DNA from 3 places in the Arthrobacter sp. FX8 genome. Region 3 is predicted to be linked to each of the others. Evidence: riboswitches for the same ligand, from Rfam matches in the RefSeq annotation. Region 3 holds a riboswitch; each other region holds the start of a gene.
What was found. Region 3 has a riboswitch for thiamine pyrophosphate ahead of thiC (phosphomethylpyrimidine synthase ThiC). Riboswitches for the same ligand answer to the same signal wherever they lie in the genome.

Region 1 (9,725 bases), 1.5 Mb from region 3:
CGCCGTCAAGGCGAACAAACGCTTCCTCGCTGTGCTGATGGTCTCCGTGACCGGGTACGGCATCGCCCTGGTGTTCGCCCTGCAGGGCGCTCCGGACCTGGCGCTGACCCAGATGCTGGTGGAGACCATCATCCTGGTGGCGTTCGTCCTTGCCATGCGCAGCCTCCCGCCGGAACTGCGGGACCGCACCGGCGGCAAATACCGGGTGGTGCGCGTCATCATCGGTTTGGGTTTCGGCGCCACCATGGTGTTCGCGGCCATTTTCGCCATGGGCGCCCGGACCGCCCTGCCCGTATCACTGCAGTTCCCGCAGCTTGCCTACGAGGGCGGCGGCGGCCTGAACGTGGTCAACGTGACCCTGGTGGACATCCGCGCCTGGGACACCTTCGGCGAGATCAGCGTCCTTGCGCTTGCCGCCACCGGCGTCGCCAGCCTGATCTTCGTACGCGGGCGCGGCGACCGGCTGCAGCGGTCCGCATCCGTTGCCGAGGGCACGGTGGGACGGTCCCACGGCGTGGATCCCGGCTCCCGCGACGGCGCGGCACTGGCCATCAGCCGCAGGTTCGCAGCCGCAGCCCGGGATCCCTGGATCGTCGCGGGCCGCACCCTGGCCCCCGAACGGCGCTCCATCATCTTCGAAGTGGTCACCCGGCTGCTCTTCCACTCGATGGTCATCTTCTCGCTCTACCTGCTGCTGGCCGGCCACAACCTGCCGGGCGGCGGTTTCGCCGGCGGCCTCACCGCCGGCCTGGCGCTGACCATCCGCTACCTGGCAGGCGGACGCTTCGAACTGCGGGAGGCGGCGCCACTGAGCGCCGGCGCGCTGCTGGGCACCGGCCTGGCCCTGGCCGCCGTGTCCGGCGTGGTGCCCCTGCTGCTGGGCGGCCAGGTGTTCCAGTCCGCCATCATCCAGGTGTGGCTGCCCGTCTTCGGGGACATCAAATTCGTCACCTCCACGATCTTCGATATCGGGGTGTACATCGTGGTGGTGGGGCTGGTGCTTGACGTGCTGCGCAGCCTCGGGGCCGAAATTGACGAGCACATGGAGGAACGATCGGCGGCCGCCCCACACCAGGACGAGCCGGACATCGACCGCCCCGGGCAGCCGGAACTGGAGGCTGAACGGGACCTGGAACCCCCGCTGGAGCCCGACACCGTCCCCGCCGAGACCACCGCAAAGGGCCACGCATGAGCGTCAACCTGACCCTGCTGATCGTCATGGGCGCCCTGTATGCCTGCGGCATCTACCTCATCCTGGAACGCAGCCTCACCCGGGTCCTGCTGGGGCTGATGCTCCTGGCCAACGCCACCAACCTGCTGATCCTGGCCACCGGGGGCTATGCAGGACTGGCGCCGCTGTTCGCCAAGGACACCCCGGCACAGGACTACAGCGACCCGCTCCCGCAGGCCCTGATCCTGACCTCGATCGTCATCTCCTTCGCCGTCACGGCGTTCATGCTCGGCATCATCTACCGCACCTGGCTGCTGGCGCGCCAGGACGACATCCAGGACGACCTGGAAGACCGCCGCGTGGCGGCGACCCCCAGCTTCGACGCGGAGGACGACGCCGAAATTCCGGCGGAAACCTCCGAGTTCCCGCTCACCATGCTGGGATCGGACGGCCGGGACGTCTCAAACCATGCAGCGTCCAACAACAACGCAGATCTGCAAACGGACCAGCCGGTGGCCACGCTTGTGGCCGGCGGCCGGGAGATGCCCGCCGAACACGCTGCCGCGGAGGAAAAGCCCGGCTCACTCAACGTCGACTCCGGCCCGGAAGGAGGCGGAAAGTGAACATCGCAAGCTTTGCCCCGCTCGCCGTCGTACTTCCCATCCTGGGCGCTGCCCTGACCTTCCTGCTGATCCGGCATACCCGGGCCCAGCGCGCGGTGAGCATCGCCCTGCTCTCGCTGACGCTGGCGCTCGAATGCCTCCTGCTGGCATCGGCGTGGAACGGCGGGACCGCTGCCGTGGCCATCGGCGGCTGGCTGCCGCCGTGGGGCATCGTGATGGTGGTGGACCAGTTCTCGTCCCTGATGCTGGTGGTGTCCTCCGCCGTGAGCCTGGCCGTGCTGGTGTATGCCACCGGGCAGGGCATGGCCGACGGCGACCAGGACGCCCCGGTCTCGATCTTCCACCCCACCTACCTGATCCTGGTGGCGGGGGTGTCCAACGCGTTCCTGTCCGGGGACCTTTTCAACCTGTACGTGGGCTTCGAGATCCTGCTCACGGCAAGCTACGTCCTGATGACGCTGGGCGGCACCGGGCCGCGCATCCGCGCCGGCGTCACCTACGTGGTGGTGTCCGTGGTGTCCTCGGTGCTGTTCCTGATCTCCATAGCCATGGTCTACGGCGCCACCGGAACGGTGAACATGGCGGATCTGGCCATCAAGCTCGGGGACCTGGACCAGGGCACCAGGACCCTGCTGCACGTCATGCTGCTGGTGGCCTTCGGCATCAAGGCCGCCGTCTTCCCCCTGTCCTTCTGGCTCCCTGACTCCTACCCCACGGCGCCGGCCCCCGTCACCGCCGTGTTCGCCGGGCTGCTCACCAAGGTGGGTGTGTACGCGATGGTCCGGACCGAGACCCTGCTGTTCCCCGGGGACACCCTCAACACCCCCTGATGGTGGCGGCGCTGCTGACCATGGTGGTGGGCATCCTTGGTGCCCTGGCCCAAAGCGACATCAAGCGGCTCCTGTCGTTCACCCTGGTCAGCCACATCGGGTACATGGTGTTCGGCCTGGCCATGTCCTCCGTTGCCGGGCTGGCCGCAGCGGTTTTCTACGTGGCCCACCACATCACCATCCAGACCAGCCTCTTCCTGGTCACCGGCCTGATCGAACGGCGGGGCGGGAGTTCCTCCGTGGACCGGCTGGCCGGCCTGGCCAAACTGTCGCCCATGCTGGCGATGCTGTTCTTCGTTCCGGCCATGAACCTCGCTGGCATCCCGCCCTTCTCGGGGTTCCTCGGCAAGGTGGGCCTGATGCAGGCCGGCGTTGAGCTGGGCACGCCACTGGCCTACGCCCTGGTGATCGGCGGGGTGGTGACGAGCCTCCTGACCCTGCTGGCCGTTGCCAGGGTCTGGAACCGCGCGTTCTGGCGCAGGCCCACCGACGCTGAGCATCCGGATCCGGTGCTCCTTGCCAGCCCGGCCCGGGTGTCGGGACCGGGCGCCAAGCTGAACACCGTGACCCTCCTGCCGCGCACCATGGTGGGCCCCACCCTGGGCCTGGTGGCGCTGGGCGTTGCCCTGACCGTCTTTGCCGGGCCGCTGTTCGGGCTCTCGGACCGGGCAGCGCGGGACATGCTGGACCGGACCCCGTACATCCAGTCAGTCCTGGGCCCTGATGTCCCGGTTCCCGCCACGCCTGCCGTGGGAGGTATGCGATGAGCCGCAAACGCATCTCCCTGCGCCAGGAACTGCCTCTCCTGGTCTGGCTGGTGATTGTCTGGGGCGCCCTGTGGCAGGACTTCAGCCCCGGGAACCTCCTCTTCGGTGCCCTGCTGGCAGTGGGCGTGGCCCGGTTGTTCTACCTTCCGCCGGTGGAGCTCAGCGGCCGGTTCAACATCCTTTACGCGGTTCCCTTCGCGCTTGCCTTCGTGGGCAAAGTGGTGGTGGCCAGCGCCCAGGTGCTGTACCTGGCCACGGTCCGCGGCCCCAAGGTGACCAACGCCGTCGTTGCGGTGGGGCTGCGCAGCCACCAGGACCTGATCGTCACCGCCACCGGCCACGTGATCTCCCTGATCCCGGGGTCCCTGGTGGTCGAGGTGGACCGCTCCACATCCACCCTCTACCTGCACGCGCTCAACATCGCCTCCAAGCAGGACGTGGAGGGCCTGCGGAACGAAGTCCGGTCCATCGAGGCCGGCCTGATCCGCATCATGGGCAGCCCGGAGGAACTCGAAGCCGTCCGAATGGAGGCCGCCACGTGATGCATGTTGTCCTGGCTGTTACAGCCGTCATCTTCTCGCTTGCTGCGGCCGGTGCCATCATGCGGATCGCCCGCGGCCCGTCATTGCTGGACCGGGTGCTGGCGGCCGACGTCCTCCTGGCCATCCTGGCCGGAGCCCTGTGCATCGACATGGCCGTGAACCGGCACCTGAACAACCTCATGCTGGTGGTGGCCATTTCCATCATCGGCTTCATCGGGTCCGTCACCGTGGCCCGTTTTGTGGCGGACCGAAGGGTGAAGCCCGATGAATCCTGACTTGTCCGGTCCCGACGGCTGGATCGACGCCGTCTCGGCAGTATTCATGGTGGTGGGGGCGCTCATGTCCCTGGGCGCCGCCATCGGCCTGCTCCGCTTCCCCGACCTGCTGAGCCGCATGCACGCGGCCACCAAACCGCAGGTCCTGGGCCTGTTCCTGCTGCTGGCGGCTATTGGACTGCAGATGCGGACGTGGTGGGTATGGCCCGTCCTGGTGGTGGCCTGGATCTTCCAGCTGCTCACCGTACCGGTGTCCGCGCACATGGTGGGCCGCGCGGGGTACCGCACCAAGCACCTGCACCGGGAGCTGCTCACGGCCGACGAGCTGGAGGCCGTGGTGCAAAAGCCGCCGCCGAGGCTGCCCGGAAAGACAGCCCCGACGGCGGCGGGTAATGCCGGGAGCTAGACGATGTCCTGCGACTTGGCGAAGCGGGTGATGGCGCGCTGGGTGCCGCGGTTGGCCAGCACCTGGATGATGGCGCTGACGGACGCCGAGATCAGCGCGAAGGTCAACGCCGAACGCAGGCTGGTGGGGACATCCTCGTTCTTGCCGGTGGGGGCTTTCTGCCCGGTGGTCTTCTCCCAGATGGTGTTGACCAGCTTGGTGCCGGCCAGGCCTGCGCCGAGGCTCACCCCGGTTCCGAGCAGCTTGATGAAAAGGTTCATTCCTATTACTCCTTGCGGGCGGAAAACGGACTGCCTCCAGCCTAGCCGTACGCCCGTGCCGGTCCGGGCAAGGCCGTGGCGTGCTGCAGGCCGGTTGTTGGACTAAATGGCTTGTTGGACTACTTCGCGGGCGGCTCGGTGCGGAACTTGATCATCTTGTGCGTGCCGTCGCAGTAGGGCTTGATGGCCGAGGCGCCGCAGCGGCACAACGCAACAGTCCTGCGGTCGCGGGGCACCGCGTCCCCGGATGGGGTGACGATCTCGAAATCACCCCTGACGATCAGGGGCCCGTCCGGGCAGACCACGATGGAGCCCGCGGCGGATTCCTGGTCCATGTCCGATCCTGTTCCGTGCTGTCCGGGTTTCATGCCTGCACCGCTTTCGTCTTAGTCATGCTGCCGCCGGCACGGCCGCCCGCAGCGATGATGCCCCGGCTTCCCATGAGGACATCAGATGGGCGGACAGCCGGCCGTCGAGGGCCATGGCGGCAGTGGCCCCAAACAGGACGTCCGCGAGGAGTTCCGGTTCGGCTTCGACGAGGCCGCCGGCGAGGTCCCGGCCTGCGATCTGCTCGTGGACGGCGTCGGCCTCCACATGCTCATCGAAGTAGTGGGTGACGTCCGCGCCGAACCCGTGCCGGCGGAATCCGTTGCCGTAGAACCGGTTGGGCTGGGAGGAGGTCATCTCGTAGATCGCCAGGTGGCCGGTGATGGCACCCCGGAGCCGCCGGTTCAGGCCGCACAGCGACATGAGGTTGACGGACGCGAGGGAGACGGCGGGGACGGCATCCACGTACGCGCCGTAGCTGACGTCGAGGCCCAAACCGCGCATGGTCCGGGCGAACAGCGCGCTGTGCATGCGCTCGGGGCGGCCGCCGCCGTATTCATCCGCCTGGATTTCCACCAGGGCCGCCTTGGGCCGTCCGCTGAGCCGCGGAATGGCCCACGTGTGCGGGTCGGCTTCCTTCAGCTGGTACATGGACTTGTGGATCAGGAACTCCCGGAGCTGGTCCAGGCCCGCCTTCCTGGCGACGTAGCGGGAGACGCTGGGCCCGGTGTCCGTGGCTGCGAGGCCGAACAGGACGTCGGCTACCTGGTCGCTGGTCAGGGCACCGGCAGGCAGTTCGAAGTCTGCGGCGGCCCGGTGCGCGGCGGCACGGAGGGCTGCCTCAAACGGTGCCTCGACCAGCTGCCGGACCCGGATTAACGCCGGCTCCCACTCCCAGTCGTCGGAGACGCCGGCCAGGCCGGAATAGTGGAGCTCGTAGAGGCAGAAGAGGGCCAGCTGGATGTCCTCGTCGCCGATGATGTCACTAGTGCCGGCCACCTGCCCTGCCGCCAGGTGGTACAGCCCGTCCAGCCCCGTCCCGGCTTCGGCCGGAGCCTGCGCAAGGAGTGCGAACAGGGCGTTGCTGAGGGGGCCTCTGGATTCCGGGATTCTCATGGTGCTCCTTGGTCTGCCGCGCTGGTGACGGGAACGAACGCGGGACCGCCCATGGTGACTCCCATGCCCTGTCCTCCTCGAAACCCGCGAACCAATATAGTAAGCATGATTACTAATAAAAGCTAAGCAGGCTTCCTGTTGGCTGCAGGTCAACCGGCGCCTAATCCCGCAGCGACGACCCCAGGATGTCGCGCAGCGCCTCAACCACCAGGTCATGGTCCTGCAGCTGCGGCAACCCGGAGACGGCGACCGTGGCCACGGCGCCCACGCCGGTGACGTAGATCGGAAAGGCGCCGCCATGGGCTGCATACCGGGATTGGTCGAACCAGGCGTTGTCCTCGATCCGGCCGCCGCCCAGCCGGCCCCGCAGCCCCACCAAAAGCGACGGCACCTCGTACCGGGCGGCAGTGCGCTGCTTGGCGCGGATCCAGTGCCCGTTGTCCGGCGTGGCGCCCGGGAGCGCGACGTGGAACAGGACCTGCTCGCCCTTGGTGATGTCGATGGCTATGGGAAGGGACCGCTCCTTGCCCAGCTCCACCAGGAGCAGGCCCAGGTTCAACGCGTCATCCAGCGAAAAGCCGGGGAACTGGAGCTCCCGGACCTCCGCCTCGATGCGGGCGATCGACGCTTCCAGCGACCCCTCCAGCTGGGCGTCGGCGGAATCAGGATCGAATCCGGTCACATCCGGTGGAATGGCGCTCATGGCCCTCAATCTACCCCCGCCAGGTGTAAACTTGACCACGCCCGGAAGGGCAGTTCAAAAGCCTTACCCATCCAAAAGCACCACTAATAACGACAGGGGAGCGCCGCCGTCGGACATCCTGGCACAAGCCGGGCACCGCAGGTGGGCGCTGAGAGTGCGGACAGCCGCAGACCCTCGAACCTGATCCGGTTAGTACCGGCGCAAGGGAGTCGAGTTCTCAAAGTGCCGCGGCTGCACGGCAACAGCCGTCAGCCGGGTCCACTTTCCCCTCCTGTTTCCCAGGAGGATCACATGAGTACTGCAGCAATCAAGAAGACCACCAGTAAGTCCTGGCGCGTCGTGGACATCGTGGTCGCCGCGCTGGTGGCCATTGCGGGCGGCGTCATTTTCTGGGCGTGGGACCAGGGAGCAGCCGCGCTTTCTGCCCCCATGAATGCCGCCTACCCGCCCCTGACCGGGCTGCTGGCGGGCGGCTGGATGATTCCCGGCGTGCTGGGAATGCTGATCATCCGCAAGCCCGGGGCCGCCCTGTTCTGTGAAACCGTGGCCGCCACCGGGGAACTCCTCATGGGTTCCCAGTACGGTGCCTCGGTCCTCTTCTCCGGCTTCATCCAGGGCCTCGGCGCGGAAATCATCTTCGCCATCTTCGTCTACCGCAAGTTCAACCTGCCCGTCTCCCTGCTGGCAGGCGCCGCGGCTGGATTCTTCTGCGGACTGAATGACTCGTTCGCACCGTGGGGCTGGAACATCGCCTACTCCGGTGCGGACAAGCTGGCGTACATCGTGCTGACCACCCTCTCCGGCGCCATTCTCGCCGGCGCCCTGTCCTGGCTGGCCACGCGCGGCCTGGCGCGTACGGGCGTGCTGAGCTCCTTCGCTTCGCGCAAGGCCGCCACGGAGCCTGTCTTCTCCTGATGGCACCAGCCCAGCGTGACGGCGGCACCGTCCGCCCTGCCGCCGTCACAGCCCGGGGCTGGGGGTGGCGGCACGCCGGCAGGGCCAAGCCTGCCGTCCATGCGCTTGACCTGGACATCAGCCCGGGGGAGCGGGTGCTCCTGCTCGGCCCCTCGGGTGCCGGGAAGTCCACGCTCCTGCACGCGCTCGCAGGGGTGCTGGGGGACATCAACGACGACGGCGGCGAGGCGGGGGACGCCGACGAGTCGGGTTCGCTGCTGGTTGACGGCGCCGTGCCCCGCGCCCAGCGCGGGCGCGCCGGACTTATGCAGCAGGACCCCGAGACGCAGGTGGTCCTGTCGCGGGTGGGGGACGACGTCGCCTTCGGTGCCGAAAACCTTGCCGTCCCACGGGAAGCAATCTGGGCGCGCGTGCACGAGGCGCTTGCCGACGTCGGACTGTCCCACCTGCCGCTGGACCACCCGACGTCGGCCCTGTCCGGCGGGCAAAAGCAGCGCCTGGCGCTGGCCGGCATCCTGGCCATGCGCCCGGGCCTGATCCTCCTGGATGAGCCAACCGCCAACCTGGACCCGGACGGCGTGCTGGAGGTCCGCGATGCCGTGGCGCGGTGCCTGGACAAGACCGGGGCCACGCTGGTGGTGGTGGAGCACCGGGTGTCCGTGTGGAAGGACCTGGTGGACCGGATCGTGGTCCTGCAGCCGGGCTCCGCCGCGGATCCTGCCGTACTCCTGGACGGGCCGCCGGACCGGGTGCTCACGGAGGCGCGGGCCATGCTGGCCGCCGCCGGTGTGTGGGTCCCCGGCTACGTCCCGGCAACCCGTGCCCGGGCGGTGGTCCCGGCCCCCGGCACGGGAAACCTCCTGCTCGCAGCCGAACAGTTGGCAGTCTCCCGCGAACGTCCCCGACGCAAGGGCTTAAGGAAGATCCCGCCGTCGCCGGTCCAGGAAGGCCTGGCCGCGCAGGTGCGCGCCGGGCAGGCGCTCGCCGTGACGGGTCCCAACGGCGCCGGTAAGTCCACTTTCGCCCTGACCCTGGCAGGGCTGCTGGAACCGGTGTCCGGAAAGGTCTCCGCCACCATGGACCTGAGCCGCGGTGCCGGCATTGACCCGTACCGGTGGAAGGCGGATCAGCTGATTTCCCGAGTGGGGACGGTGTTCCAGGAGCCGGAGCACCAGTTCGTGACCGGCAAGGTGCTTGACGAACTGCTGTTCGGCCCCCGGCACCTGGGCCACGGCGGGGATCGGGTGGACGAACTGCTGGAGCGGCTGCGGCTCACCGCGCTGGTGGACGCCAACCCCTACACGCTCTCCGGTGGCGAGAAGCGGCGGCTGTCCGTGGCCACCGTCCTTGCCGCCAGCCCGCAGGTCCTGGTCCTGGATGAACCCACGTTCGGGCAGGACGCCAACACCTGGGCCGAGCTGGCGTCCTTCCTGTCCGAGCTCCTGGATGCCGGCACTGCCGTGGTGTCCGTGACCCATGACGCCGAATTCACCCAGGCCTTGGGCGGGGCCGAACTGCGGATGGCCGCGGCGGAAGCGGTGGCGCCATGAGGCAGCAACTCACCCTGGGCGGCAACCATGCCCTCCTGGTCCGCGCCAATCCACTAAGCAAGTTCGCTGCCGTCCTGCTGATCACCGCCGTCCTGGCGCTGTCCATCGACTGGGTTTCGGCGTCCGTGGCCCTGGTCTTTGAGCTTCTGCTCTTTCCCCTGGCCGGGCTCACCCTGTCCCTGCTGTGGCAGCGCGGCTGGCCGCTGATCCTTGCCGCTGCCGTGGGGGCTGGAGCACCTC
Region 2 (9,725 bases), 350 kb from region 3:
GCGGATCCAGGGAATGGGTTGAAACATTTGCGGTGAAAGACGAAGCCATACTTCAATGTATGCCCCGGGATACCGCCGGGTCATATTACCCCGCAGTAAAGTGAAGGTAACTGCAATGGAAAGAAGGACAACTGTGGTCCCTGAAGCACGGGCTGACCGCCCGCCCGCCGCCGAACCGCAAACTCCCTCCCGCCCCGCAGGCCATCGGTCCGCCCGGCTGCCCCGGGATGAGCGCCGCGCACAGCTGCTTGCCGCCGCCCAGGAGGTGTTCGTGGCCAACGGCTACCACGGCGCGGCCATGGATGAAATTGCAGAGACCGCCCATGTCAGCAAACCGGTGCTGTACCAGCACTTTCCGTCAAAGCGGGAACTCTACCTCGCACTGCTCGAGAGCCACCTGGCGTCCCTGACCGAGTTGATGCTTGGTGCCCTGAATTCCACCACGGACAACGATGAACGGGTCCAGGCCGTCATGCGCGCCTACTTCCATTTCATCGCCAGCGACGACCAGGCCCACCGCCTGGTGTTCGAGTCCGACCTGATCAACGACCCCGACGTCAGCTCCAGGCTGGAAACCTTCAACCGGACCTTCGCCGACGCCATCGCCAGGGTCATTGCCGAGGACACCAAGCTCCCCCACCTCGAGGCCGAACTCCTTGGCCGCGGACTGGCCGGAATGGCGCAGGTCAGCGCGCGGTACTGGCTGGAAACGGACGGCAACCTGGACCTCAACGTGGCCAGTGACCTCATCTACCGTTTAGCTTGGCGCGGAATCTCTCGCTTCCCCAAAGAGTCCTAGACTACAAATAAGACATCATCGACGAACTTCACAGGCTGGGAGGCCCCTTGGAAATTAAGATCGGCGTTCAAAACGTTGGCCGCGAGATCGTGCTGGAATCGGACCAGGACGCGGAGACTGTGGCCAAGGTTGTTGGCGAAGCCATCACCGGAGGCAACGAACTTCGCCTGAAGGATGAAAAAGGACGCCTGATCATCGTTCCGGGCAACGCTCTTGCCTATGTGGAAATCGGTGCCGAAGAGGTTCGGCGCGTAGGTTTCGGCCAGTTCTAGTCCCCGGTTCCAAGGAGATCCATGCTTTCGCTGTCCATTGTGGTGCTGGCCACTGTCGCCGGCGGCTTCGTCGTCTGGGCCAATGACAAGCGGCACGCCAAGTACGGTGCGGCGCTTCCGGCCGGCGTCGCCGCGGGTGCTGCGGCGCTGGTGTGGATCATTCTGATGGCGGCCGGTTTCGGCTACCTGCCCGGGCTGACCTGGCTTCCCTGGGTCCTGCCCATCGTTCTGGGCATTGCTGCCGCCATCGCCGCCGTCGCCTATTTTGGCCGTACGCGGGCGCGCCATGATGCGGAACGGCTCACTGCGATCCTGCGGCGCTGAGCCGTCGCTGGCAGGCTCCCAGGCATATGGCTGTGGCCACCACCCAGGCGGGTGGTGGCCACAGCCCTTTAGGTGAATGGCCGATGCCTAGAGGAACTCGGCCCGGCCTTCCATGGCAGATGAGGCGAGGGCATGCTCCCGGCGCGGGATGCGCCCGGCCGCCCGGGCCATCCTGCCCGCGATCACCGCGTGCTTGAAGGCTTCTCCCATGAGGGTGGGGTTCTGGGCGCGGGTCACGGCCGTGGCCAGCAGCACGGCGTCGCAGCCCAGCTCCATGGCAAGGGAGGCGTCGGATGCCGTGCCGATGCCGGCATCCAGGACCACGGGCACGGAGGCCCGGGAAACGATGAGCTCAATGTTGTGCGGGTTCAGGATCCCCAGGCCGGTGCCGATCGGGGCACCCAGCGGCATGACGGCGGTGGCTCCAAGGTTCTCCAACCGCAGGGCCAGCACAGGATCGTCGTTGGTGTAGGCGAAGACCTTGAAGCCGCGGTTGACCAGCTGCTCGGTGGCCTCGACCAGTTCCACGGCGTCCGGCAGGAGGGTTTGTTCATCGGCGATGACCTCCAGTTTCACCCAGTCTGTTTCCAGGGCCTCCCGGGCCAGTTCCGCGGTAAGGACCGCGTCCCTGGCCGTGAAGCAGCCGGCCGTATTGGGCAGGACCCGGATTCCGTGATCCACCAGCAGCTGGAACAGCGAGCCGGTTTCAGCCGTGGAGTAGCGCCGCATGGCCACGGTGGTCAGTGCGGTGCCGGAGGCAAGGAGCGCCGCGCCCAGGCCATCGAGGCTGGGCGCTCCCCCGGTGCCCATGATGAGCCTGGAACCCAGCTCGACGCCGTCGATCACCAGGGCGTCGCCGGCACCGGCGTTTCCTGCAGGGTTGATGGTGCTGGTTTCGGTCATGGCGTCAGCCTCCCTGTACTGCTGTAACAAGTTCGATGTCGTCGCCGTCGGCGAGCGCGGTGGCGAACCATTGGCTGCGCGGCACCACATGGGCATTGTGCGCGACGGCGACGCCGAGTTTCCCGCCGTCGGTCGCCTGTCCGTTGTCCGCCAGCGGGCGTCCGGTGACCTCGCTGACCAGCGTGGTGATCGAAGCTCCGTCGGCCACCGTGTGCGGGTTTCCGTTAAGGGTGATGTTCACGCAGTCTCCTTGATGTGGGGGCTTGTTGCTGCCGTTGCCGGCCTGGAAAACCGGTCCGGGCTGAAGGGTCCCCAGCGGGGATCGGCCCTGCCGTCCAGCAGTTCCCTGCAGATGGCCGCCGCGGCGGGAGTGAGCAGGACTCCGTGCCGGAAGAACCCGGTGGCGATGATGAGTCCGGGGACGTGCCCGGCCTGTCCTCCCCCGGCGCCCGGAGCGGCCGGCACCCGGCCCAGGAGCGGCGCGTTGTCAGGGGTACCGGGGCGGGCGCGGGCGGTGCATTCCAGGAGTTCGAGTTCAGCGACGGCGGGCACCAGAGCCTGCGCATCCCGCAGCAGCTGGTAGACGCCGCCGGCACTCACGGCATCGGAGAGGGCGTCCTCCCGCTGCGTAGCTCCGATCACCACGGTCCCGTCCTGCCTGGGAACGATGTACACGGGGATGCCGTGGACCAGGCCGCGCACCGTTGACGTCACCAAGGGCTGAAGGTGGCGGGGAACGGCAAGGCGCAGGATATCCCCGTGCACGGGCCGCAGCGGCAGCTCAAGGCCGTCCGGCAGGCCGTCAAGCGCCCCCGCCTGCAGGCCATTGGCCACCACGGTCTCCGTTGCCAGCACCGTGCCGCCGCCGGCCAGGCGGACCCCGGAAACCGTTCCGCCCTCCCACAGCAGCCCGGCTGCCCGCTCCGGCACGGCAAAACCTTCCACTGCCCCGGCAACCGCCAGCTGGGGCTGCTCCTGCGCCGCGCCGGCCAGGGCCAGCCGCAAGGCGGCCACCAGGCGCCGGGGATCCACCTGGTGGTCCGCCGGGGTATCAAGTGCGCACGCAATGGCCGGGCTGAGCAGCGGCTCACGCTTCCGGGCCTCCCGCACGGTCAGGGGTTCCACCGCCAGCCCGTTGGCCTGCTGGACTGTGCGCAGGTCCATCAGCGCCCGGCGGTCGGCCGCGTCGGCACCCACGGCGAGGGTCGGCGTCGTCAGGTATCCGGAATCCGCGCCCGTTGCCCTGCCCAGCCCGGCGGCGAACCCGGGCCAGCGCGATGATGCGTCAAGCATCAGTTCCAGGAGCTCTTCCTCCTGGTAATGCAGTTCGCTGACGGGAGCCAGCATGCCGGCCGCCGCCCAGCTGGCGCCGGTACCGGGCGCGTCATCAATGAGGACCACCGAGCGCCCGGAACGCTGCGCCTCCCAGGCAATGCCGTGCCCCACCACTCCCCCGCCGATGACGGCAACGTCGGCCCGGAGGGTGGAGGGAATGGAGCTGCGGGCGGACCCGGGGTGATGGGTGAAGGGGGTACGCATGTGGGTTCCTTCCCTACGCCGGCATTAACCGGATCAGGTCAAGCGGTCGGCTCTGACGCCCTCTCAGCCCGGCGCTTTGTGACAGCCGCCGCGGGCTCCCGCAGTACCAGCCCAGTTTAGAGGAACTAGGCTTGCACGCATGAATGTGTCCACCCCATCCTTTCCCGCCGGCCACCACGCTCCAGCCACCGAAGTCGTCAATTCACGGGACAACGACGCCCTGAAGGCAGCCCGCCTGTACCTCTGCACCGATGCGCGCCGGGACCGCGGCGACTTCGCGGAGTTCGTTGACGCCGCGTTCGCCGGTGGCGTGGACATCATCCAGCTGCGCGACAAGACCATCGAGGCGGCCGAGGAACTGGACCTCCTGGCGGTGCTGAAGGAATCCGCGGTACGGCACGGAAAGCTGTGGGCGGTCAATGACCGTGCGGACATCGCCGTCCTCTCCGGGGCACCGGTGTTCCACATCGGCCAGAAGGACCTGCCGCTGGCGGCGGCGCGCACGCTGGTCAACGGCAACGCCGCCATCGGGCTCTCCAGCCACACCACCGGGCAGGTGGACGCCGCCCTGGCAGCAACTGCCGGACCAGCCGGGCTGGACTACTTCTGCGTGGGTCCGGTCTGGGCAACCCCCACCAAACCCGGCAGGTCCGCCGTGGGCACTGACCTGGTGAAGTATGCCGCCGAGGCCTCACGGCAGGCGGCGGACCCCGTGCCCTGGTTCGCCATTGGCGGCATTGACCACGGAAACGTCCACCAGGTGGCGGAAGCCGGTGCGCGCAGGATCGTGGTGGTGCGCGCCATCACCGAGGCCTCCGATCCCGCCGCCGCTGCCGCCTCCCTCCTCGACGCATTGGACGCCGCCGCCTGATGCCATATCGGCGGACTTGGAGCTACGCTGACTTTTGTGTCACATCATCGGCTGGCTCCAAACGTCCATGACCACAGGAACGCCCTGGAAGAGGCGTTGGGCCTGCTGCGCACCGAACTTGAACTGCCGGGACCGTACCCGGCTGAGGCAGTGGCGGATGCCCGGGCCGCTGTGGCAGCGCTGAAGCTTCCGTCCTACGACCTGACCGCCGTCCAGTTCGTGACCATCGATCCGGCCTCCTCCACGGACCTGGACCAGGCGGTGTTCATCGAACCGGACGGGAACGGCTACCGGGTAATGTACGCGATCGCCGATGTGCCGGCGTTTGTTGCGCCGGGAGGTCCCCTGGACGCCGAGACCCGGCGCCGCGGCCAGACGTTCTACGCTCCGGACGGCCGGATTCCGCTGCACCCGGAAGTGATCAGCGAGGGGGCAGGAAGCCTGCTGCCGGGCCAGGATTGTTCGGCTTTCGTATGGGACTTCACGCTCGACGGCGACGCAACGGTTGTGTCGGTGGGCGTCAGGCGGGCGCGGGTCCGCAGCCGCGACAAGCTCAGCTACAAGGGTGCGCAGGAAGACCTCGACGCCGGGACGGCCTCGCCGGTGCTGCGGCTCCTCCGCGAGGTGGGCCTGAAGCGGGTGGCCCTGGAGCGGGAACGCGGCGGGGCCAGCCTCAACATGCCCGAGCAGGAAATTGTCCAGCTGCCCGACGGCGGCTACCGCATTGCTGCCGTACCGCAGCTTCCCGTGGAGGACTGGAACGCGCAGATTTCCCTGATGACCGGGATGGCCGCCGCGCAGCTCATGCTGGAGGGCAAGGTGGGAATCCTGCGCACCATGCCCGCCCCGGACGAACGGTCGCTGAAGCATTTCCGGCTGCAGACCGAGGTGCTGGGCAGGCCCTGGGACGGTGAAGTCAGCTACGGCGAATACCTGCGTTCCCTGGATCCCACCGATCCCCGCCAGCTGGCCATCATGCATTCCGCCGGCATGCTGTTCCGGGGCGCCTCCTATACCGCCTTTGACGGAACGGTCCCCGAGGACGGCGTGCAGTCTGCCATCGGCGCGGCCTATGCCCACACCACCGCGCCGCTCCGCCGCCTGGTGGACCGCTTTGTGCTGGTGATCTGCGAGGCCCTCAGCAATGGCGGGGATGTTCCGGACTGGGCGCGGGAAGCCCTGCCGCTCCTGCCGGGCATCATGGCCGGATCGGACCAGCTCGCGTCCAGGATGGAACGACTGGCCCTGGACACCGTTGAGGCCGCGCTGCTGCTGAACCACATCGGGCAGGAGTTCGATGCGATCGTGATTTCCGGCTCCCGGCCGCAAAACGGAAACGGGAATGGAAACGGGACCGGGACGGTGAAAAACGGCAACGGGAAGAACGGAAACGGCACCGGAAGTTCGGGCATCATCCAGATTGCCGAGCCCGCGGTCACTGCCCGGTGCGCCGGCGAGCTGGAGTCGGGTACCAAGGTCCGGGTCCGGCTGGTTTCCTCGGACATCACCACCCGCGAGATCCATTTCGAGCTGATCCCGTAAGCGGCGGCGGCCGCGGCAGGCGGGCCGAAACGTGTTTCTGCGACCTTGCAGCTAGACTGAGAGGGTAGAAATGGATGCCCGGTCGTTGATTTCCTTGATTTGAAACCAACAAGCCCGCCCCTACGCGATCTTGAGATTTGCCCGTTGGTCACCAGTGCCAGCATTAGATAGCCCGCGATCGGCTTCCACTGGAATCGCTTGCGCGCCTGAGCGTGCTCCGGAACGGCCAGTCCTGGCCGGCCCGTTGAGCAGGCAGCGCCATTGCCCAAATGAATAAGGAAACTCCCCCGTGAGTGAATTGCATACCCACCAGCTCCTGAGCGATGAGACCGGCACGGAAACCATCGAGCCGGAAGAAACCATCATCTCCGACGAGACCCCGCACGAGATCGCGGAAAAGTCCTTTGCCGACTACAACGTCCGCGAGGACATCGTGGAATCCCTGGCTGACGCCGGGATCACCCACCCGTTCCCCATCCAGGCCATGACCCTTCCGGTGGCGCTGGGCGGCCACGACATCATCGGCCAGGCCAAGACAGGCACCGGCAAGACCCTGGGCTTCGGCATCCCCGCCCTGCAGCGGGTCATCGGGCAGGACGACCCCGGCTACGCCAAGCTGGCCGTCCCGGGAGCCCCGCAGGCCCTGGTCATCGTCCCCACCCGCGAACTGGCGGTGCAGGTGGCCGGTGACCTGGTGACCGCTTCCCGGAAGCGCAACGCGAGGATCGCCACCATTTACGGCGGCCGCGCCTACGAGCCCCAGGTGGAGGCCCTCAAGCAGGGCGTCGAGGTTGTGGTGGGTACCCCCGGCCGGCTGATCGACCTTTTCAAGCAAAAGCACCTGAGCCTGAAGAACGTCAAGATCGTGGTGCTGGACGAAGCTGACGAGATGCTGGACCTTGGCTTCCTGCCGGATGTCGAGACCCTCATCGCGGCAACTCCCGCAGTCCGCCAGACGCTCCTGTTCTCCGCCACCATGCCCGGTCCGGTCATCGCCATGGCCCGCCGCTACATGACCCAGCCCACGCACATCCGCGCCGCGGACCCTGAGGACGAGGGCCTGACCAAGCGCGATATCCGCCAGCTGATCTACCGTGCGCACAGCATGGACAAGATCGAAGTGGTGGCACGCATCCTGCAGGCCCGCGGCCGCGGACGGACCATCATCTTCACCAAGACCAAGCGCACCGCCGCAAAGGTGGCCGAGGAACTGGTGGACCGCGGCTTCGCTGCCGCTGCCATCCACGGTGACCTGGGCCAGGGCGCCCGTGAACAGGCACTGCGGGCATTCCGCAACAACAAGGTGGACGTCCTGGTGGCAACCGATGTCGCGGCGCGCGGCATCGACGTCGAGGACGTCACCCACGTGATCAACTACCAGTGCGTGGAAGACGAAAAGATCTACCTGCACCGGGTGGGCCGCACCGGCCGCGCGGGCAACAAGGGCACCGCTGTCACGTTCGTGGACTGGGACGATGTTCCCCGCTGGGTGCTGATCAACAAGGCGCTGGGCCTCAATGTGCCCGAACCTGTCGAAACCTACTCCTCCTCGCCGCACCTCTTCGCGGACCTCGACATCCCCGTGGGTACCAAGGGCCGGCTGCCGCGTGACAAGCGGACCCTGGCTGGCGTCGACGCCGAGGTGCTTGAGGACCTGGGCGAAACCGGCAAGAAGAACAGCCGCGGCGGCAGCCGCGACGGCGGCCGGTCCCGGGAACGGGACGGCCGTGGGCGGGAAAGCCGCACTGGCAGCCGCGAAGGTTCCCGCAGCGAAGGAAGCCGCAGCGGAGGCGACACCGCGCGCAGCGGCGAGCGCCGCCGTCGGACGCCGGACTCCGCCGCCGCTCCCGCGGCCGAGGCTGCCGCACCCGCAACGGGCGGCGAACAGCCTTCACGCACCCGCAGGCCCCGGACCCGCACCCGCCGCCGCAACGGCGAAGTGGTGGCAGGCGCCGACACGGGCACGCAGCCTGGCACGTCAGAGGGCTAACTGCCCCGATGACTGACACTGTTTGGGCGCCGGACGGCGGCAGCCTGGTGGTACACGCTGACAACGCGGAGTACCTCCCCACGCTGCCGGACGGCGCCTTCACACTGATTTACGTGGACCCGCCCTTCAACACGGGCAGGCCGCAGCTGCGCCAGGAAACCAGGATGGTGGTTAACGCCGGCGGCAGCGGGGACCGCGTGGGCTTCAAGGGCCGCTCCTACGACACCATCAAGGGCGCCCTGCACCGCTACGATGACGCGTTCAGCGACTACTGGTCCTTCCTGGAACCCCGGCTGGTGGAGGCATGGCGCCTGCTGGCCGACGACGGAACCCTCTACCTGCACCTGGACTACCGCGAGGTGCACTACGCCAAAGTGATGCTTGATGCGATCTTTGGCCGCGAATGCTTCCTGAACGAGATCATCTGGGCCTACGACTACGGCGCGCGGGCCAAAAACCGGTGGCCCACCAAGCACGACAACATCCTGGTGTACGTCAAGAACCCGGCGAAGTACCACTTCGACAGCGCCGAGGTGGACCGCGAGCCGTACATGGCGCCTGGATTGGTAACGCCTGCCAAGCGCGAGCTGGGAAAGCTGCCCACCGACGTCTGGTGGCACACCATCGTCTCACCCACCGGCAAGGAGAAGACCGGTTACCCCACGCAGAAGCCGGAGGGCCTGGTCCGGCGGGTGGTGGCCGCCTCGAGCCGGCCCGGTGACTGGTGCCTGGACTTCTTCGCCGGCTCCGGAACGCTGGGGGCCGTTGCCGCCAAGCTTGGCCGGAAGTTCGTGTGCGTGGACCAGAACCAGCCCGCCATTGACATCATGGCCAAGCGGCTGGGCGCGCACGCCACCGTTGCCTCGTTCCAGCCCAGCTAGGGCCGGACGACGGCGGCTCCCGTGCCGAGTGCCTCGATCCGCGCGAGCATGTCGGGTGCCGTGAGGTTTTCGCCGAGCAGGTTGGGCTTGCCGGTGCCGTGGTAATCGGAGGAACCGGTAATCAGCAGGCCGTGTTTGGCCGCGAGCCTGCGCAGGAAGTCCCGGCCCTCTTCCGGGTTGTCCCGGTGGTCGATCTCCAGGCCGGCCAGCCCGGCGTCGATCATGTCGCGGTAGGTCCGCTCCCCCACGATCCGTCCCCGTGCGGACGCCACAGGGTGGGCGAACACGGGCACGCCGCCGGCGGCACGGACGAGTTCGACGGCGGTGGCCGGGTCCGGAGCATAGTGCGGGATGAAGTACCGGGACCGGGAGGTGAGGATGGAGGCGAAGGCTTCCGAACGGTCCTCCACCACGCCCGCCGCGACGAGGGCGTCTGCGATGTGCGGCCGTCCAAGGGTGGCGCCGGGTGCCACGTGGTGGATCACGTCATCCCACGTCAGCGGGTAGTCCTCCGCCAGGATGGTGACCATCCGTTCGGCCCTGGTGAGGCGGGAATCCTTGGCCTTGGTGATTTCCTCCAGGAGGCCGGGATGGGTGGGATCAT
Region 3 (9,725 bases):
CAATAGTCCTGCGCAAAGGCGCAGGCCGCCGTGGACAAGGCCACGATCAACAGCCCAGCGACATAGACGGGCCGTTCACCGCGCTTGCCGATCAGTGCTCCGCCGGCGGGTGCAAAGGCAAGGCGCATGAAGGCAAAGATCGCCACGATGACGGCTGCCTCGGTGTTCCCTACGCCGAAGGTTGTTGCGAACTGCGGCAATACAGGCGCAACGAGCCCGAATCCAAGCGCAATCAGGAACGCCGCGGCCAGCATCACCTTAATGTCGCGGGGAAGTTTCTCCCGCCGAGGCCTTAGCCGGGCCAAAAACCTCGAAGTGGCGCCGCTTTCGCGGGGTGTTGCCGTCATTGTGAAGGAGTCCTTGCAGGAAAGGGAGCCGGGTGGCTGCGCGGGTGCGGAAACATAACCGTAACAAGGCGGATATGCACCATTTACTTCCTAGAGGTTGTTGTAACAGGCCCGCAATCTAAATCCTCCGCGGGCGAAACACGCCGCCCACAAACTCATTACAGGACGCAAAAAGGCGTTGGCAGGCGGAGTACTCCGCAAGATTCGATGAGAGAGGACGTGCACCATGGAACTTACCGCAGGTCACGTTTGGGTCATGGTGGCGGCAGCCCTTGTGCTGTTCATGACACCCGGTCTGGCATTTTTCTACGGCGGCATGACCCGCGCCAAGGCAGCACTGAACATGATGATGATGAGCTTCATCTCCATCGGCATGGTGGGTGTTGTCTGGGTGCTGTGGGGCGCGTCCATGAGCTCCGGTGAAGGCTTCCTGGAGATCGTGGGCAACCCGTTCGCCACATTCGGCCTTGAGGGCATCACCACCCCTGACGGTCTGATCAAGGTTGGCTACGCCGCCACCTTCGCCATCATCACCGTGGCACTGATCAGCGGCGCCATCGCCGACCGCGCCAAGTTCGGCGCCTGGTCCGTCTTCGTTCCCGTGTGGGTCACGCTCGTCTACTGCCCGCTGGCGTACATGGTGTGGGGCGGCGGACTCTTCGGCCCCGAAGGCGCCATCGGCAAGGCCCTCGGCCCCGCCATCGACTTCGCCGGCGGCACCGTGGTCCACATCAACGCAGGTGTGGCGGCGCTCATCCTCGTCCTCATCATCGGCAACCGCAAGGGCTTCGGCAAGGACCCCAACCACCGCCCGCACAACATCCCGTTCGTCATGCTCGGCGCAGCCATCCTGTGGTTCGGCTGGTTCGGTTTCAACGGCGGTGCAGCCACCACTGCCGAACAGGGGGTCTGATCTGGATCAACACCCTCGCAGCCCCGGCAGCAGCCATGCTCGGCTGGCTGGTCACCGAACGGATCCGCGACGGACACCCCACTTCCCTCGGCGCCGCATCCGGCGTGGTGGCCGGCCTCGTCGCCATCACCCCGGCCTGCGCCAACGTCAGCCCCGTCGGTGCACTCGGCCTGGGCGTCGTGGCCGGCGTAGCCTCCGCCCTGGCAGTCGGCCTGAAGTTCCGCTGGGGCTTCGATGACTCGCTGGACGTCGTCGGCGTGCACCTGGTGTCCGGCATCATCGGCACCGTGGCGCTCGGCTTCATCGCACTGCCCACCGACGGTGTTGGCGGCGGCCTCTTCTACGGCGGCGGACTGACCCAGCTCTGGGCGCAGCTCGCGGCAGCCGGCGTCGCCATCGCCTACTCCGCAGTCCTGACGGCCATCATTGCGCTGGCCATCCACAAGACCATGGGCTTCCGGGTCTCGCAGGAACAGGAAACGGTGGGTGTGGACCTCAGCCTGCACGCCGAGACTGCCTACGAGTTCGGACTGAGCGGACACGGCGGAAGCTTCCAGCCGCTGCACGACATGATCACCGGCAAGGGCCAGGGCGAGTCCCACGCGCCAGTCCAGGGGACGCCGGGCACGCAGAAGTCACAGTCAGCAACAGGTAAGGAAAGCGTGGGGGCATGAAACTGATTACTGCAATCGTCCGGCCGGAAAAGCTCGAAGCCATCAGGGAGGGACTGGAATCCTATGGTGTTCAGGGCCTGACCGTCAGCGCAGCCAGCGGATACGGCCGGCAGCGCGGCTACACCGAGGTCTACCGCGGAGCCGAATACAACGTGGACCTCCTGCCCAAGATCCGGGTGGAAGTCCTGGCCACGGACGAGCAGGCAGACGACATCCTGGATGTGATCATTGCCAGTTCCAATACCGGCAGGGCCGGGGACGGCAAGGTCTGGACCATCGATGTCCATGAAGCAGTTAGGGTCCGGACCGGGGAACGCGGAGTGGCCGCCATCTAGGCACCGGCACGGAACCATAAAGACAGGCAGGGCGGGAACCGAAAGGTTCCCGCCCTGCCTCTTGTTAACGCTGCCGGTGCTGCCGCGGACTGCTCAGTCCTTTGAGCGGTTGGTGGGCCAGGATGCCGGGCCGGCCGAACCGGCGTCGTACTCTTCAAGCGGGACGTCCCCGCGCTCCCACGCCTTGAGGACCGGCTCAACAATCCGCCAGCAGTCCTCTGCAGTGTCTCCCCGGACGGACAGCAACGGATCGCCGGTCAGCACGCCTTCCAGCACTTCGCCGTAGGGCAGGAGATCGGAGGCGCTCAGTTCGGCTTCCAGGGTGACCCGGCCCAGGCTGAAGATGTTTCCCGGACCGTTGACGTCGACGTCGAACTCCAGTGTGTCCGGGCCGAAACCGATCCGGAGCTGGTTGGGGGAGTCCACCCCGGTAAAGCCCTGGGGCAGGTGTGGCACCGGAAGGAAGGTGACCACCGCTTCCTTGCGCTTGTCGCCCAGGGCCTTGCCGGAACGCAGGATGAAGGGAACCCCCGCCAGCGCCAGTTGTCGATGCCCACCTGGATTTCGGCAAGGGTTTCGGTTCCCTTTCCGGGATCCACGCCTTCCTCCTTGGCGTAGTCCGGGACGTCCTTGCCTGCCACGGAACCGGCGGTGTAGCGGGCCCTGCGCGTTGAGCCAGTGAAGGGGGCACTGACGCTGCTGGCCCGCAGGACGGTGGAGACGGCGTCGCGGAGGTCGCGCTCGCCGATGGTGGCCGGAGGTTCGATGGCCATGATCGCCATGACCTGCAGGAGGTGGCTCTGGATCATATCCCGGAGGGCGCCGGCGCCGTCGTAGTAGCGCGCTCGGCCTTCCAGGGCCAGGTCCTCATCGAAAAAGATCTCCACCTTTTCCACGTGCTGCCTGTTCCATACCGGCTCAAGGAAGTTGTTGGCGAACCGAAGGCCCAGGATGTTCAGGACGGTGGCCTTGCCCAGGAAATGGTCAACCCGGTGGATATGGTCTTCGGGGACCAGCCGTGCCAGGGTCCGGTTCAGCGACCGGGCCGATTCCTCGCTGAAGCCGAAGGGCTTCTCCATTACCAGGCGGGTGCCTTCCGGAACCTCTTCCGGCTGGAGCGTCTCGCATGCCTGCTGGCTGATCCGGGGCGGCAACGCAAAGTAAACGGCCACCGGGCCTTCCAGCCCCGCGAGCAGGGCGGCCAGGGCACCCTTGGCCGTGACGTCCACCTGGTGGTACGCCGTCTCCTTCTGCAGCAGCTCGAGGGCGTCCTTTCCGGAACTGTCTGCCGCGCCGGCTGCAGCAGCGAACGATGCCTGGACCCGCTCCCGCCATTGTTCCGGCGTCCACGGATCCGAGCCTGCCCCCACCAGGGTGAGGCCCTCCGCGCGGCCTGCGGCAACGAGCCGCGCCAGGCCGGGCAGGAGGAGCCGGCCGGTGAGGTCGCCCGAGGCGCCGAGGATGAGCAGGGTCTTCACAGTCGTTTGGCTCGTCATTTTGCCAGCATGCCACCTACCGGGCCTGACTTGATACCCTAGATAGTCGAGTCCCGATCATCCACTGAAAGAAGTGCACGTCGCGTGTTCAATTCACTCTCTGACCGGTTGACAGCAACCTTCAAGAATCTCCGCGGTAAAGGCAGGCTCACCGAGGCCGACGTCGATGCCACCGTCCGGGAGATCCGCCGCGCGCTTCTGGACGCCGATGTTGCCGTTCCCGTTGTGCGTGAGTTCACTGGCCGGGTCCGTGAACGCGCCCTGGGTGCCGAGGTCTCTGCGGCACTGAACCCCGGCCAGCAGATCGTCAAGATCGTCAATGAGGAACTCGTCGAGATCCTGGGCGGCGAAACCCGGCGGATCCGGCTGGCCAAGAACGGCCCCACCGTCATCATGCTCGCCGGCCTCCAGGGTGCCGGCAAGACCACCCTTGCGGGCAAGCTGTCCAAGTGGCTGAAGGCCCAGGGGCACAGCCCCATGCTGGTGGCCTGCGACCTGCAGCGCCCTAACGCCGTCACCCAGCTCCAGGTGGTGGGCCAGCGGGCAAAGGTCCCCGTCTTCGCCCCGCACCCGGGTGCCACCTCCACCGAGCTGGACCAGCCCGCCGGCGACCCCGTCGCCGTCGCCCGCGCCGGCGTCGAGGAAGCACGCCAGAAGCTGCACGACGTCGTCATCGTTGACACGGCCGGCCGCTTGGGCGTGGACGCCGACATGATGGAACAGGCGCGCCAGATCCGCCGTGCCATCGTGCCCAACGAAGTCCTGTTCGTGATCGACTCCATGATCGGCCAGGACGCCGTGAACACGGCCCTCGCCTTCGACGAAGGCGTGAACTTCACGGGCATCGTGCTGTCCAAGCTCGACGGCGACGCCCGAGGCGGTGCCGCTCTTTCAGTCGCGTCGGTCACCGGCAAGCCGGTCATGTTCGCCTCCACCGGCGAAGGCCTGGACGATTTCGAACTCTTCCACCCGGACCGGATGGCCTCGCGCATCCTGGATATGGGCGACATCCTCACCCTCATCGAACAGGCCGAAAAGGCCTGGGACAAGGATGAGGCCGCCCGGATGGCGAAGAAGTTCGCCGACCAGGAAGACTTCACCCTCGAGGACTTCCTGGCCCAGATGCAGCAGATCCGCAACATGGGCTCCATGAAGAAGATGCTCATGATGATGCCGGGTGCACAGAACATCCGGCAGCAGCTGGAGCAGTTCGACGAGCGCGAGATCGACCGCGTCGAGGCAATCGTCCGCTCCATGACACCGCACGAGCGGCTGGCGCCGAAGATCATCAACGGTTCACGGCGGGCACGCATCGCCCGTGGTTCCGGCGTCCACGTCTCCGAGGTCAACGGCCTGCTGGAGCGCTTCGCCCAGGCCCAGAAGATGATGAAGAAGATGGCCCAGGGCGGCATGCCGGGAATGCCGGGGATGCCTGGCCTGCCCGGCGCCGGCGGCGGTGCCCGGAAGAACGCCAAGAACGCGCCCAAGAAGAAGGCAAAGTCCGGCAACCCGGCCAAGGCTGCCCAGGAGCGCAAGGAAGCGGAAGCCCGCCGTGCCAACGCCGCCAAGGCGCTGCCTACGGGCGCCGCCTTCGGCCAGCAGGGCGGGGACTTCGACCCGTCCCAGCTGAACCTCCCCAAGGGCTTCGACAAGTTCCTGGGCAAGTAGCAGTTCCCCGGCAACGCAGCGCCGGGTGTCGTTTTGACCTCTCAGAACGACACCTGGCGCTGCTTGCTTGGGATGTCAGTGCCGTGGAATAGGGTTGGGACATGTTCAAGCAGAGGGTAGTGTTCGTGCACGGCGCCGGAACCTTCGGTGCCGCCGCGTGGCCGCGCCAGCACGGCATGGCACTGTCCTATGACGCCCTGTTCCTCCGCCGCCATGGCTTTGACGTCCTCGCGGAGCCACTGGAGTCGTCCTTCGCGGAGGACACCGCCATCATCCTGCGCTCCCTTGCCGATGACGGCCGCGGCGCCGCCGGCGGGCATGTGGTGGCGCACTCCCAGGGGGCGATCGCGGCCATGATGGCCGCCGTCGAACGTCCGGACCTGGTCTTCTCATTGACGCTGGTGGAACCGGCCTGCCTCTCCCTGACAGCGGAACTCCCGGCCACTGCCGCCCACATCAGCCTCATGCAGCCCCTCTTCGACGTGCGCCACCAGCTCAGCGACGAAGACTTCCAGCGCGAATTCGTCCGGCGGGTCTTCGCCACCGACCTCCAGCAGCCCGCCACCACGGAAGAAAAAGGTCCGCCCGCAGGCTGCGGCTCCAGGCCCCGTCATGGGAGGCGCCGCTGCACATTGTTCCCGGGGTGCCCACGCTGGTGCTGACCGGTGGGTGGGAACCGCTCTACGAGGAAATCGCCGGGTACCTCCGGGAGACCGGTGCCCTGCACCGCGTTGCCGCGGGAGGACACCGGCCCCATGACTCCCCGGACGGGGACCGGGCCATCCGGCAGTTCATCAGCCAGGTCAGCCGGAGCCAGCCGGCCCGCGCGTCCTAGCTGTCAGCAGGCACCCGCAGTTCCGGCAGGTAGACCTTGCCGCCGGCGGCAAGGAATTCCTCGCTCTTCCCGCGCATCCCGGCCGCAGCATCGGCCAGTGCCGCCTGCGCCTCCGCGGAACCAAATTCGTCGCGGATGTCCTGGCTGATCCGCATGGAGCAAAACTTGGGCCCGCACATCGAACAGAAGTGCGCCGTCTTGGCAGGCTCAGCCGGCAGCGTCTCGTCGTGGAACGCCTCAGCCGTCACCGGGTCCAGGGACAGTGCGAACTGGTCCCGCCAGCGGAATTCGAACCGCGCCTTGGACAAGGCGTCGTCCCGTTCATGCGCCCCCGGGTGCCCCTTGGCCAGGTCCGCCGCGTGCGCGGCGATCTTGTAGGTGATCACGCCGGTCTTCACGTCGTCCTTGTTGGGCAGGCCCAGGTGTTCCTTCGGGGTGACGTAGCACAGCATCGCGGTGCCGTAACGGGCAATCTCGGTGGCACCAATCGCTGAGGTGATGTGGTCATAGCCCGGAGCAACATCTGTCACCAGCGGGCCCAGGGTGTAAAACGGGGCCCCCTTGCAGAGTTCCTGCTGCCGCTCGACGTTTTCCCGGACCAGGTGGAAGGGAACGTGGCCGGGCCCCTCCACCATGACCTGAACGTCGTACTCCCACGCGCGCTGGGTGAGCTCGGCGAGCGTGTCCAGTTCCGCGAACTGGGCGGCGTCGTTGGCGTCCGCCGTCGAACCGGGGCGCAAACCGTCGCCCAGGGAGAAGGCAACGTCGTACTTCGCGAAGATCCCGCACAGCTCATCGAAGTGCGTGTAGAGGAAGTTCTCCTGGTGGTGGGCCAGGCACCAGCCGGCCATGATGGAGCCGCCGCGGGACACAATGCCCGTCACCCGGTTGGCGGTCAGCGGGACATAGCGAAGCAGCACGCCGGCGTGGATGGTCATGTAGTCCACGCCCTGCTCGCATTGTTCAATGACGGTGTCCCGGAAGATTTCCCAGGTCAGCGCGTTGGCCTCGCCGTTGACTTTCTCCAGGGCCTGGTAGATCGGCACGGTGCCGATAGGGACGGGGGAGTTGCGGATGATCCACTCCCGCGTGGTGTGGATGTCGTCGCCGGTGGACAGGTCCATAACGGTGTCGGCGCCCCATTGCGTGGCCCACTGGAGCTTGTCCACCTCCTCCGCGATGGAACTCGTCACGGCCGAGTTTCCGATGTTGGCGTTGATCTTCACCAGGAAGGCCTTGCCGATGATCATCGGCTCGGACTCCGGATGGTTGATGTTGTTCGGAATGATGGCGCGGCCGGCGGCCAGTTCGCTCCGGACCAGTTCCACATCGCAGTTCTCGCGCAGCGCCACGAAGCGCATCTCCTGCGTGATGACGCCCTGCCGGGCATAGTGCATCTGGGTCACCGTCCGGCCGTCGACGGCGCGGCGGGGCACCGGCTGCGCGCCCTTCCACTCCGCGGAGGCGGCGCCGCGGCGGACGGCCGAGCGGCCGTCGTCGAGCAGGTTGCGTTCCCTGCCGCTGTAGGCCTCGGTGTCTCCGCGCGCCACGATCCACTCCGCGCGGAAGGGCTCCAGGCCGCGGACGGGGTCGCTTCCCGGCCCCGCCGTCCGGTAGGTCCGGAACGGTGCGTTCGGCTGGCCGTTGGGCGATGGCTCCAGGGCAATTTCCGTGACGGGTACCCGGATGCCGGACCCGGCGTCGTCGATATAGGCCAGCGAATGCGACGCCAGGGACCGGGTCACCTGGGACTGGTTCACCTGGGGCGTGGAGCCGGCTCCGGAATCCCCGGTGGACGGCAGGTGGGCAGGGTTCAACTGGGTGTTTTGCGTACTCAAGGGAATACTCACTTCCTTCGCCGGCATTACCCGGACAGGTTCAACGGTCGCAGGCTGCGTCAGCCCGATCTCAGCCCCTGCAAGGGCTCCCGTGTGGTCAGAGAAGAAGCTACCACAGGCCCCCGGAAGGGCGGTGTCACATTTGCGGGTGCTAGCCTGACCGGGCATCGAAAGGAAGCCCGATGGCAGACATCATCTACTTTCGCGGACCCGTCCTGGCCGCACCGGACCGGGTACGCCATGGACTCTGGTCGGTGGACGGCAAGCTCACGTTCAGCCGGCCCGCTGCCCCTCCGGCGCGGGAACTCGACGGCTGGGTGCTGCCGGGGTTCGTCGACGCCCACTGCCACATCGGCCTGGGTCCCGACGGCCCGGTGGAACCCGCCATTGCCCGGGAGCAGGCGCTGGCTGACCTCAACGCCGGAACCCTGCTGGTCCGCGACGCCGGCTCACCTGCCGATACCCGCTGGATGCAGGGCGGCCGGGACTTCCCGGTACTGATCCGTGCAGGACGGCATGTGGCCCGCACACGCCGCTACCTGCGCGGCTTCGCGGCGGAGGTCGAACCCGACGGGCTCGTGGAGGCCGTGCGGAAGCAAGCGCGCGACGGCGACGGCTGGGTCAAACTGGTGGGCGACTGGATCGACCGGAGCGCCGGCGACCTTGCGCCCTCCTTTCCTGCCGCCGTCGTGCGTGACGCTGTGCAGGCTGCCCATGATGAAGGTGCCCGGGTCACGGCACATTGCTTCGCCGAAGACACCCTGGACCAAATGCTGGACGCCGGCATTGACTGCATTGAGCACGCCACGGGGCTGCTGCCGCGCCACCTGCCCCGGTTCGTGGAGCAGGGCGTACCGATCGTGCCCACCCTCATCAACATCGCCACCTTTCCTGATATCGCGGAGCAGGCGGACGCAAAGTTTCCGCGCTACGCCGCCCACATGCGTGCCCTGTGGGAACGCAGGCTGGAACGGGTGGCGGAGGCCCATGCCGCCGGCGTCCGGATCTTTGCCGGCACGGACGCAGGCAGCGTGATCCGGCACGGCAGGATCGCAGATGAGATCCTCGCCCTGCACGGGGCCGGCCTGCCCATGCATGCGGCCCTGGATGCCGCCTGCTGGGCAGCGCGTGCGTGGCTGGGCGCTGACAACCTGGAGGAAGGCGCGCGGGCCGACGTCGTGGTGTGCCGGGACGACCCCCGGACCACCCCGGACACGATCACGGCGCTGGAGCACGTGGTGCTGGGCGGCCGCATCATCCGTTGAGTTATTTGGTTCCGCTACTTGGAATAAATTGAAGCTTCAAGTAATTTTAATATGTGACAGGCCGCCGAAGTGACGGCCTCCAACACAAGGAGCCTTCAAATGACCGACGCAGCCAGCAGCCAGGATCTTCTTCCTGCCGACCTCGCCATGGGCACGGTAATGCTCAAGGTGGGCGACATGAAGGTCATGACCGACTACTACCAGCGCGCACTGGGCCTGGAGGCGGTGGCGGAGCAGGACGGCGGGCTCTACCTGGGCAGGCTCGGCAGGCCGCTGGTCCACCTGGCGCCGGCCCCCGGGCTGCACCTTCCCGGCAGGGGAGAGGCCGGCCTGTTCCACACCGCCCTATTGTTC

Region 1: it holds a riboswitch for thiamine pyrophosphate, as region 3 does, so the genes downstream of both, OUO20_RS15770 (ECF transporter S component) here and thiC (phosphomethylpyrimidine synthase ThiC) in region 3, are expected to answer to the same signal.
Region 2: it holds a riboswitch for thiamine pyrophosphate, as region 3 does, so the genes downstream of both, thiO (glycine oxidase ThiO) here and thiC (phosphomethylpyrimidine synthase ThiC) in region 3, are expected to answer to the same signal.

What each region holds. Positions count from the first base shown of each region.
Region 1 covers NZ_CP113505.1:3,367,270-3,376,994, reverse strand. Annotated here, with positions in the region: gene OUO20_RS15820 (Na+/H+ antiporter subunit A) at 1-1,192, shown strand, start outside; gene OUO20_RS15815 (Na(+)/H(+) antiporter subunit C) at 1,189-1,794, shown strand; partial or broken gene OUO20_RS15810 (Na+/H+ antiporter subunit D) at 1,791-3,391, shown strand; gene OUO20_RS15805 (Na+/H+ antiporter subunit E) at 3,388-3,933, shown strand; gene OUO20_RS15800 (monovalent cation/H+ antiporter complex subunit F) at 3,933-4,208, shown strand; partial or broken gene mnhG (monovalent cation/H(+) antiporter subunit G) at 4,198-4,601, shown strand; gene OUO20_RS15790 (DUF4235 domain-containing protein) at 4,611-4,874, opposite strand; gene OUO20_RS15785 (CDGSH iron-sulfur domain-containing protein) at 4,994-5,209, opposite strand; gene OUO20_RS15780 (iron-containing redox enzyme family protein) at 5,265-6,317, opposite strand; gene OUO20_RS15775 (heme-degrading domain-containing protein) at 6,478-7,020, opposite strand; TPP riboswitch at 7,105-7,245, shown strand; gene OUO20_RS15770 (ECF transporter S component) at 7,312-7,935, shown strand; gene OUO20_RS15765 (ABC transporter ATP-binding protein) at 7,935-9,485, shown strand; partial or broken gene OUO20_RS15760 (energy-coupling factor transporter transmembrane component T family protein) at 9,482-9,725, shown strand, end outside.
Region 2 covers NZ_CP113505.1:2,238,367-2,248,091, forward strand. Annotated here, with positions in the region: partial or broken gene moeB (molybdopterin-synthase adenylyltransferase MoeB) at 1-49, opposite strand, end outside; gene OUO20_RS10215 (TetR/AcrR family transcriptional regulator) at 134-799, shown strand; gene OUO20_RS10220 (DUF3107 domain-containing protein) at 847-1,071, shown strand; gene OUO20_RS10225 (hypothetical protein) at 1,093-1,395, shown strand; gene OUO20_RS10230 (thiazole synthase) at 1,483-2,298, opposite strand; gene thiS (sulfur carrier protein ThiS) at 2,303-2,539, opposite strand; gene thiO (glycine oxidase ThiO) at 2,536-3,837, opposite strand; TPP riboswitch at 3,831-3,949, opposite strand; gene thiE (thiamine phosphate synthase) at 3,977-4,708, shown strand; gene OUO20_RS10250 (RNB domain-containing ribonuclease) at 4,745-6,250, shown strand; gene OUO20_RS10255 (DEAD/DEAH box helicase) at 6,540-8,240, shown strand; gene OUO20_RS10260 (DNA-methyltransferase) at 8,249-9,121, shown strand; gene OUO20_RS10265 (PHP domain-containing protein) at 9,118-9,725, opposite strand, start outside.
Region 3 covers NZ_CP113505.1:1,891,528-1,901,252, reverse strand. Annotated here, with positions in the region: gene OUO20_RS08730 (MFS transporter) at 1-347, opposite strand, end outside; partial or broken gene OUO20_RS08725 (ammonium transporter) at 574-1,934, shown strand; gene OUO20_RS08720 (P-II family nitrogen regulator) at 1,931-2,269, shown strand; partial or broken gene OUO20_RS08715 (glucose-6-phosphate dehydrogenase) at 2,363-3,765, opposite strand; gene ffh (signal recognition particle protein) at 3,850-5,433, shown strand; partial or broken gene OUO20_RS08705 (alpha/beta fold hydrolase) at 5,535-6,268, shown strand; gene thiC (phosphomethylpyrimidine synthase ThiC) at 6,265-8,106, opposite strand; TPP riboswitch at 8,102-8,209, opposite strand; gene OUO20_RS08695 (amidohydrolase family protein) at 8,289-9,371, shown strand; gene OUO20_RS08690 (VOC family protein) at 9,471-9,725, shown strand, end outside.